Regions from separate parts of the Mesorhizobium sp. WSM4935 genome, predicted to be linked through region 1. Evidence: riboswitches for the same ligand, from Rfam matches in the RefSeq annotation. Region 1 holds a riboswitch; each other region holds the start of a gene.

Region 1 (3,266 bases):
GGCGTGGCTGCATTCGTTGAACGGGCTTTCCTCGTCGCTAAGGCTGCCCGGCATCAGGCCCCAGAGGCAGTAGGTGAACTGCAGATTGCCGTGATTATAGAGCCGTCTGAAGGTCGGATCGGTCGCGGTCTGGCGCTGGGCAAGGTCCAGGATATCGCCGCGATAGCGCGCGATCACCGCCATCTGGCCGTGGGTCAGGCTGGGGATCTGGATGCCCGGGGGAGGCGGGGCCGAGGACCCGTTATGCGCTTGCGCGGATGTGGCCAGAATGACCAGCAGGGTAGTCGCCAAAAAGAAATTGGCCGCCAGGGCATGAAACCATGGCGGCCAACGCATCGGATTTCAGGCGTAGCGGCGCGTCGGGGTGCGCTGGTCGCGCACTGCGACCACCCGCTCGGCAACAGCGCCGAAGCCGAGCCCGACGACGGTCCACAGCACCAGCTGGATGCCGAGCGAGGCGATGCGGAACTGCCAGAGCACCGTCGCCGAGAAGTTCTCCGGCACTTCGTTAATGTCCGGCAGGGCCGCCTTCACCAGCGCGAAGACGACGAGGAAAGCGAGGCCCGCGACGATCGAGGCGTTCCAGGCGCCGAGCCGGTTCCATAGCCGCTGCGCCAGGCCGACCGCCGCCACCATCGCCGCGATCGAGACCACGATCATGATGAAGAACAGCTCGGTGCGGTAGCCGATGGTCTCGGCATTGCCGACCGCCGGCGGGTTCGCGGGGTATTTCAGGCTGGGAACCACGATCACGGCAAGGAAGCCGAGCAGCGCGATGAGTGCCGAAGTGCCGCGCGGACCGAGCGAGCCCAGGCGGCCATAAGCATAGGCGAAGACCAGCGAGAACAGTCCGCCGAGGGCAGCGCCATAGACCAGCACGCCGGTCGCCAGGCCAATGCCGGCTTGCGTGGCGCGGCTGACCATCTCGGGTTCCGGCGTCTCGCCGGCGGCCTTGGCCTGCTGTTCCTCGAAGGCGATCGCCTGGTCGACCTGCGGCTCGCCATAGACTCGGGCGAAGGCGAATGCCAGAATCCCCGCAACCAGCCCGACAAGCATGCCGCGCAGCAAAAGTTTTCCAACCATGTTCAAGAACCCTTTGTCGAAAGCGGGTTCAGCGATGCTGAACCGCTTCAGTGGCAGGGGAGGCCCAGCAGGTGACGGCCGTCATGCACGAATTCGTGCACCGCCGTGCCGCGGATCAGCGAGGTGGCGCCTTCTTCCGCACCGACGAAATAGATCGCCATCATCAGCGTCAGGCCCGCGAAGATGGCCCAGGGCAGAAGCTCGCGAACCGGAATCGCAACCGGACCGTAGCTGGGGGCGAAGGTGGTGTCGGACATATTGACCTCCCGTGGGATACTGCGTCCCGTTGATCGAACAATGCTGCGGAATAAGGCCTGACTTTCGGCTGGTGCCGATCACAGTGGCGCGACCGTGCCGGATTCGCACCGGCTTCCAATCCCGTATAGCGCTAAAACACTTGTCAGCACTTCGTTCGCCTGTCAACGACATGTAATGGCCAACGCGGCTTCGCGCGGCCGAAATTTCACTGGGCCACGGAGTTTTGGGATGCTCGCCCGCCTGACGATGATCGCAAGCGGCGCGACGCAGGCCACGCGCAAGGGCCGGTTTCCGAACGACGAGGCGCTGGAGCCGCGGGCCCTCGATCGCGCCGGCTCGCTGGCCGCTTCGCTGCGCCGCGCCGATCGCGTCTGGACAAGCCCGGCGCTTGCCGCGCGCCAGACGGCCGACGCGCTCCGCCTCGAGGCAACCGTCGAGCCGCTGCTTGCCGAGCAGGATTTCGGGCGCTGGGCCGGCAAAGGTTTCGAGGAGGTGCAGGCGGAAGATCCGGAAGGGATGGCGGCTTGGCTTTCCGATCCGGACGCGGCACCTCACGGCGGCGAATCGCTTGCCGCGGTCGCCCACCGCGTCGCGGCGCTGATGGAGCGCCTGGCCGGCGCAAGCGGCCACACCGTCGCGCTCACCCATGCCGTGCCGGTCCGCGCCGTCATGGTGCATGTGCTGGGCGCGCCGCTCTCCGCGGTCTGGAAAATCGACATCGAGCCGCTGTCGCTCACCGAATTCCGCAGCGACGGCCGCCGCTGGGTGCTGCATGCGAGCGGCATGGTCGTCGGCGCGAAATAGCCCGGGAAAGCGCTTACCTGACGACGAGCGGCCGCCGGCGAAGACGAACTTCGCCATTTCAGCGATCGCTAACGGAACGGAAACGCCTGGCTGCTATGGTGCTGTCTCGCGGCGAGGAGAGCCTTGCCCGAGGAGACCGTCGCCTATGGCCGATTATCCCGAGATCGAGCGCCGTCTTCATGTACGCGAATTCGTGCTCAAGGAGGCCACCATCATTGCCAATGGCGTCCGGATCGGCTGCTCGCTTAGGAATCAGCACGAGCAGGGTGCGGAATTGCGCGTGGCCGCCGACATGGACGTCCCGGAACGCTTCCTGCTCGAGGTTCCGGCCGACGATACGGCCTATCGCGCACTGGTGCGGTGGCGGCGCAACGACCGCGTCGGCGTGGCGCTCTACAGCAACGCGCCGAAGGACTGACGCTCAAAGATAGCGGCGCACGCTCGCCCTATACGAGCGGTAGGATTCGCCGAACTTGCGCTCCAGATAGGCTTCCTCGCGCAGCACCACGCCATAGTGCAGGATGGGGAAGCTCGCGATGAGGGCGATGACGGCCCACCAAGTGTCAAACAGCAGGCCGATCCCGAGAAGCAGCCCCATCAGGCCGACATAGAGCGGATTGCGGGTGAAGCCGAACGGACCGCTGGTGACGATCGCGGTGGTCGGCAATGTCGGATTCACATTGGTGCCGCCGCGCAACATGGTCGAGCGTCCCCAGGCGATGATCGCAATCGCAAGTGCGGTCACCACGATGCCGAGCACAATGGTGAGCGGACGGCCGCCGATTGCCAGCGGTCGGACATAGCGCAGCGCCAGCATCACGATTAGCGCCACGAGAAAGAGCAGCGGCGGGAACACCGCGACCCCCGGATTGTCCGCTTTGTCGCCCATGGCCAATTTCGCCGGTCCATAGCCAAGCGCCACCGCAGTCACTATGCACTGCCGCGCGTCACTCAGCAATTCGTGGTTTGATCCTGCCCCAGGGGCAAAGTGCGGGGACGCAGTCGCGGTGCGCGTTCATGGCTGCCGGTCAACGGGGAATCGTGCATGAGCGGGACAGCCGTTTGGGTGGCGCTGATAGCCATCGTTCTTGTGGGCCTCTATTTGTTGCAGGCCAATGGCA
Region 2 (3,266 bases), on a different contig from region 1:
AATCTCGCTCGCCATGGCGAGGCGCATTGCGCTCGGCGCACAAGGGTTCAACGACCCTCGCCCCGCAGGAGTTCCGGATCGCCGGCACCTTGCGCGTGTGCTTTCGCGGACCGGCCTGTTGCAGATCGATTCCGTGAGCGCGGTGGTCCGCGCGCATTATATGCCGCTCTATTCGCGCCTCGGCCCCTACCCGCTTACACTGCTCGACAATGCCGCTGTCACCCGCAAGCGCTCCGTCTTTGAATATTGGGCGCATGAGGCGTCGTTCTTGCCTGTCGAGACCTATCCTTTGATGCGCTGGCGCATGCAGCGCGCCGAGCAGGGTGACGAGATGTATCTAGGCCTGGCCAAATGGGGCCGTCAGCGCGAGGCGATGATCGACGAGATATATCGAGAGGTCGTCGATCGCGGTCCGATCGCCGCTTCCGACATCGAGGGCCATAAGGGCAATGGCGGCTGGTGGGGCTGGAGCGAGGCCAAGCACGCTTTCGAATGGCTGTTCTGGGCCGGACGCATCACCACCGCCTACCGGCGCGGCTTCGAACGCTATTACGACCTGCCCGAGCGCGTTTTGCCGCAGGCGGTGCTCGACCTCCCCGTACCGTCGGTCGAGGACGCGCATCGCGAATTGCTGCGCATTTCCGCCCGTGCCCACGGCGTCGCCACCTATGGCGACCTGCGCGACTATTTTCGTCTCGCGCCGGGCGACACGAAGGACCGCATCGAGGAACTGGTCGAAACCGGCGAATTGCTGCCGGTGAAGGTCGAAGGCTGGGACAAGCCTGCCTATCTCCACAAGGACGCCCGTGTTCCGCGCCGGATAGAGGCGCGGGCCCTACTCGCCCCGTTCGATCCCGTGGTTTTCGAACGCACGCGCACCGAAAAGCTGTTCGGCTTCCGCTACCGCATCGAGATCTACACGCCGGCCGAAAAGCGCCAATACGGCTATTACGTGCTGCCCTTCCTGCTTGGCGACCGGATTGTCGCCCGTGTCGATCTGAGGGCTGATCGGCCGGCGAGCGTCCTGCGCGTCAATGCCGCCTATGCCGAAGCAGGCGCGCCGCCCGAAACCGCCGCCCAGCTTTTCGATGAACTGAAGCAGATGCAGGCCTGGCTCGGCCTCGAGGCGATCGAAGTGACGCCCGCCGGCGACCTCGGACCGGCGCTGGCCGACATCGCAGTGTCGTAGCCGCGCGTTGACAGGCGCCTAGCCGTAAGCCTAAATCCGCCGCAGACGGTCTTCTCCCGGCAAAGGGAGGAGCCAAGAGGGAATGCGGTGCGGGTCAAAACCCAAATCCGCGGCTGTCCCCGCAACTGTAAGCGACGAGCCTTGGCCGAAAACCACTGGGATGTTCCCGGGAAGGCGGCATCTGAGGCCACGACCCGCGAGCCAGGAGACCTGCCGTCTGAGACTTTAAGTATCCGAATGCCCGGCGGGTTTTCCGGGCAAGGAGCCTGGTTTTGGATCGCAACGGCAGTTTCCCGGCAAACAGTGCGGACATTTCGTTCGAGCCCGACGCAGTGGCCGGCGTGACCGTCATCGTCTGCTCCTCTTGCCGTGACGAGACCGGCTCGGACGCGCATCCGCGCGCCGGCGCGCTGCTGGCCGAGGGCACGCGCCGGGCGGCTTCCGGCGAAAAGATCAACATCCGCACCGTCGAATGCCTTGGCAACTGCAAGCGCCGGCTAAGCGCAGCGCTGCTGCGCGACGGCTGCTGGAGTTACGTCTTCGGCGATCTGGAGACGACCAGCGGCGCCGATCTCGTCGCCGGCGCAAAGCTCTTCGCTACCTCGACCGACGGCCTGATCCCCTGGCGCGGCCGACCCGATTCCCTCAAGCGCGGCCTGGTTGCCCGCATCCCTCCCCTCGACCTGCTCAAGGACTGACATGAACGCTTCCGTTTCCCGTGTTCCCTGCACCGTCGTCACCGGCTTTCTCGGCGCCGGCAAGACGACGCTGATCCGCAACTTGCTCGAAAACGCCAGGGGCAAGCGGCTGGCGATCATCGTCAACGAGTTCGGCGATGTCGGCATCGACGGCGAGATCCTTAAAGGTTGCGGCGTCGATGCCTGTCCGGAGGAAAACATCGTCGAGCTCGCTAATGGCTGCATCTGCTGCACCGTCGCCGACGACTTCGTCCCTGCCCTTGACCAAATCCTGTCGCGCACGCCGAAGGTCGACCACATCCTGATCGAGACCTCCGGCCTCGCTCTGCCGAAGCCGCTGGTGCAGGCCTTCCAGTGGCCGACGGTAAAGAGCCGCGTCACCGTCGACGGCGTCGTAGCCGTGGTCGACGGCCCGGCATTGGCCGACGGCCGCGTCGTCTCCGACATGGACGCGCTGCAGGCGCAGCGCGCAGCCGACGATTCCCTCGACCATGACGACCCGGTGGAAGAAGTGTTCGAGGACCAGATCGCCTGCGCCGACCTGATCATCTTATCGAAGAGCGATTTGATGGATGCGGCAGGCTCCGAGCGCGCCAATGCCGTCATCGGCGAGCATGTGGCGCGCGCCGTCAAGGTGGTGCCGACCGCGCAGGGCAAGGTCGATCCGTCGGTGCTGCTCGGTCTTGGCCTTGCGGTGGAGGACGACATCGAAAACCGCAAGACCCATCACGACGACGAGCTCGACCATGAGCACGACGATTTCGATTCCTTCGTCATCGACATCCCGTCGGTCGCCAACCCCGATGAACTGGCCAAGCGCGTCGCCCTTGCCGCCGAGCAGGAGAACGTGCTGCGTGTCAAAGGCTTCGTCGAGGTCGGCGGCAAGCCGATGCGGCTTTTGCTGCAAGCGGTCGGCCCGCGCGTCAACCACTATTACGACCGCGCCTGGACAGCCGAGGACGATCGCCGCTCGCGGCTGGTCGTCATCGGCCTCAAGGGGCTGAACCGCCCGGCGATCGAGCGTATTCTCGCGGGCTGATACCAACACGAAAAAGCGATGCATATCCTCACCACGTCATCCGCTTCGCTCGACGATCTCGCCGAGCCGATCGACCTCAGGCAGAAGCCTGCGGATGTCGTGGCGCTGTCCTTCACCGACAGCGATCTCGCCGGCTTGGCCGCCGCCTGGAAGGCCGATGCGGCGCGGCTGCCGTCCATGCGGCTGGCGGCGCTGCGCGACCTTCGCCACCCGATGTCGGTGGACCTATGGATCGACAGCGTTGCCCGTCACGCCAAAGTGGTCCTCGTCCGCATCCTGGGCGGTTATGACTGGTGGCGCTATGGCTGCGACCAGCTCGCCGCGGTCGCACGCGAGCGGC
Region 3 (3,266 bases), on a different contig from region 1:
CGTCGGCAGAGCGCGGCGCACCGCAAAACCGCCGATATCCTTGGCGTTCGGTACGACCATCAGCTCGATCTGATCGCAGGCGAAAGCGTCACCGGGCTCGGGGTCGTTTCCGGGAAAGAAGCTCATATAGGTTCCTCAGGCGAAACGCAGCGCCGATCTGGCCTTCGCCTTGGCCGCCTCTACCTCGCGATTGCGCGGTTCCTGGTTGGTTTCGAGCGAGTCGATCAATTCGCGCGCAGCGGCCGCGATCGCTTCCACTGCATGATAAAAAGCGTGCTCGTTGCGCTTGGACGGCTTCGTCGAGCCGCTCAGCTTGCGCACGAACTGCAGCGCTGCGTCATGCACTTCGTCATTGGTCGCCGGCGGTTCGAAATTGGCCAGGGTCTTGATGTTGCGGCACATGGCTTGAACTCCTTACCTGCTTGCTCTGCCCACCCAAATTATTCCGCGTCCAACGGCTCCGTGCCGACCGGCCTGCCGTCGCGCGACAGCCTGATCTTCTCGACCTTGTCCTCGGCCGCTTTCAGCAGCCGGTCGCAATGCGCCTTCAGCGCCTCGCCGCGCTCGTAGATCCGGATCGACTGGTCGAGCGGGACATCGCCGCGTTCCAGATCATCGACGATCTTCTCCAGCGCGTCGAGCGCCTGCTCGAAGCTCATCGCCTTGACGTCCTCATTGCCTTCCACTGCCATACTCTATCCCTTCATCAGCCGCCCGACATGGGCGGCGACTGAAAATGCCAGTCCCTGCAGATCGTAGCCGCCTTCCAGCAGGCTGACGAGCCTGTTGGCGCTGTGGCGGGCGGCGCGCTCCATCAATTGCCCGGTCGCCCAGTCGAAATCGTCCTCGGTCAGGTTGATCTCGGCCAGCGGATCGCGGTGGTGCGCGTCGAAGCCGGCGGAAATGATGATCAGGTCCGGCCTGAAGGCATCGATAGACCGCAGCACGCGCGACAGGAAGGCGTCGCGGAACAGGTCGCTGCCGGTCTGCGGCGCGAGCGGCGCGTTGACGATGTTACCGGCGCCGGTCTCGCTCTTCGCGCCGGTGCCCGGGTAAAGCGGCATCTGGTGCGTCGAGCAGTAGAGCACCGACGGATCGTCCCAGAAGATGTCCTGCGTGCCGTTGCCGTGATGGACGTCCCAGTCGACGATGGCGACGCGCTCGGCCTGGTGCTTCTTCTGCGCGTAACGGGCGGCGATGGCCGCCGTGTTGAACAGACAGAAGCCCATCGCCGTGGTCTTTTCGGCATGATGGCCCGGCGGACGGGCGGCGACGAAGACATTGGCGGCACGGCCCTCGAAGACATCGTCGACGGCAGCGTTGGCCGCGCCGATCGCCGTCACCACGGCCTGCCAGCTTTTGGGGCTGGCGTTGGTGTCGGCATCGATCGAGACGATGCCGCTCTCAGGGATAGCCGCGCGCACGCGCTCGACGAAATTCTCGGGGTGCGCGTAAAGGATCGTCGCCTCGTCGCCCTCGGGCGCCTCGACGCGGTCGAGCGCCGAAAACGCCTCGTCGTCGAGCACGCGCTCGATGGCGCGCAGGCGGTCGGGCCGCTCGGGGTGGCCGGGCGGCGTGAGGTGTTCGAGGAAGATCGGGTGCGTGTAGAGACGGGTGGCCATGGCGCATAATCTAGGCACCCGCGGCGTGGATGACCATGTTTGAAAAGCCGAATGGCTGGGGAAAATTGCGTCAGCCCGTGTCGCTGGCGCCATTGGCGCAGCTCGGGCTTCGCGGTAAGGTCATCCCGCTGCCTGGTGCCCGCGACGCGGGAGAATCGGGAACACGGTTGAACTCCGTGGCGTGCCCAACGCTGTGAGGGGGACCGCGCCGGCAAACGCCACTGTCTCAGACGGGAAGGCGCCGGAGCGGGACGATCCCGAGCCAGAAGACCGGCCCGGCAGACATGGTCGTCCGCTTGGTCAGGCGGGTGACCGCTTGTCGCAAGGGGAAAAGCGATGACGGCAGCAGCGATCGCCGCGAGCGGCGACGACTTTGACCAATTGGCGCGCGACGCGGTCTACCGGGCTATGTTCACCAGGCGTGACGTGCGCAGCCATTTTGTCCCTGACGATCTCGACGACCATGTGCTGGCGCGCCTGCTCACCGCCGCGCATCACGCGCCGTCGGTGGGCTATATGCAGCCGTGGAATTTCATCGTCATCCGCGACATGGCAAGGCGGCGGCAGGTGCGCGACCTGTTCCTCGCCGCGCGCCACCAGGAACTACCGGCCATCGAGGCGGAGCGGCAGGCGCTGTACCGCAAGCTGAAGCTTGAAGGCATCTGCGAAAGCGCGCTTAACCTCTGCATCACCTGCGACCGGCAGCGCTCGAAGGACTCGCCGCTCGGGCGCTGGCACAATCCGGAGATGGATCTCTACAGCACCGTCTGCGCGGTGCAGAATTTCTGGCTAGCGGCACGCGCCGAGGGTGTCGGCGTCGGCTGGGTGAGCATCATCGAGACGGAGGCGCTGAAGCGGCTGTTGTCGATCCCCGAGCATGTCACGCCGATCGCCTATCTGTGCGTCGGCCGCGTCTCGCAATTCGCGCCGAAGCCGGACCTCGAGGCGCATGGTTGGGGCAAGCGTCTGCCGCTGCCCGAACTGGTGATGAGCGAGACTTTCAGCGGCGCAGGCGAGGCGCCGCTGAAATCGGCGATCGCAAGGCTTGGCGGCGCGCCGAAGCTCTGACCAGGCCCCGATCAAGCAGCCCGGGGCGTATCCCAGCGCGAGCCGCCGAAGGAGCCCAGCGCCTTGTCGCGCAGTTCCCTGAATTTGGACGAGGCCTCGGCGAGCCGGCGGTCCCATTCTGGATTGGGCGCCTGCCCCTCGATCGCCTCAAAATAGACCTGCATCAAGGACGCGATTGCAAAAGGCTCGATGAAGGCGGCCTTGAAGGCCCAGGCAAAGACGATGGCAAGCACGAAGGCCCAGCCGGCCAATTGTCCGGGCATGACCCAGAGGATCGCGGCGGCGGGCGCCAGCATCAACAGGAAGATGACGAAGGACACGCCCCACATGATCACCGCCAGCCAGACGGCATTCTTGACCATGTGCTTGCCATTCTGCGCATAGAGCACGACGCCTTGCCGCGCCGTCTCGAAAGGCGAGTTCGAATTGATGCGGATGTTGTAGCCGAGAATGATCTCGTCGACATAGGTCAGCGAGATGCGGATGACGGTGTTGATGAAGCTGACCAGCCCGCTCAAACCCGGAATGGGCAGGAAGGCGGCGATGCCGCCGATCAGGCCGGTGATGGCGCGGACG

The links. A riboswitch is a leader RNA that binds a small molecule or an ion and turns the genes downstream of it on or off. The one in region 1 is predicted to bind cobalamin.
Region 2: another riboswitch for cobalamin. It lies ahead of P9273_RS06060 (DUF1636 family protein); the one in region 1 lies ahead of P9273_RS17650 (CbtB-domain containing protein).
Region 3: another riboswitch for cobalamin. It lies ahead of bluB (5,6-dimethylbenzimidazole synthase); the one in region 1 lies ahead of P9273_RS17650 (CbtB-domain containing protein).

What each region holds. Positions count from the first base shown of each region.
Region 1 covers NZ_JARTVR010000007.1:43,953-47,218, forward strand. The annotation lists gene P9273_RS17640 (hypothetical protein) at 1-291, opposite strand, end outside; gene P9273_RS17645 (CbtA family protein) at 343-1,083, opposite strand; gene P9273_RS17650 (CbtB-domain containing protein) at 1,131-1,340, opposite strand; adenosylcobalamin (AdoCbl) riboswitch at 1,341-1,484, opposite strand; gene P9273_RS17655 (histidine phosphatase family protein) at 1,570-2,145, shown strand; gene P9273_RS17660 (PilZ domain-containing protein) at 2,291-2,563, shown strand; gene P9273_RS17665 (methyltransferase family protein) at 2,567-3,034, opposite strand.
Region 2 covers NZ_JARTVR010000002.1:370,596-373,861, forward strand. The annotation lists gene P9273_RS06055 (winged helix-turn-helix domain-containing protein) at 1-1,189, shown strand, start outside; cobalamin riboswitch at 1,219-1,421, shown strand; gene P9273_RS06060 (DUF1636 family protein) at 1,462-1,887, shown strand; gene cobW (cobalamin biosynthesis protein CobW) at 1,889-2,926, shown strand; gene cobN (cobaltochelatase subunit CobN) at 2,945-3,266, shown strand, end outside.
Region 3 covers NZ_JARTVR010000005.1:223,018-226,283, forward strand. The annotation lists gene P9273_RS15660 (pirin family protein) at 1-126, opposite strand, end outside; gene P9273_RS15665 (DUF2277 domain-containing protein) at 136-402, opposite strand; gene P9273_RS15670 (exodeoxyribonuclease VII small subunit) at 441-692, opposite strand; gene P9273_RS15675 (histone deacetylase family protein) at 696-1,622, opposite strand; cobalamin riboswitch at 1,739-1,915, shown strand; gene bluB (5,6-dimethylbenzimidazole synthase) at 1,959-2,690, shown strand; gene P9273_RS15685 (hypothetical protein) at 2,702-3,266, opposite strand, start outside.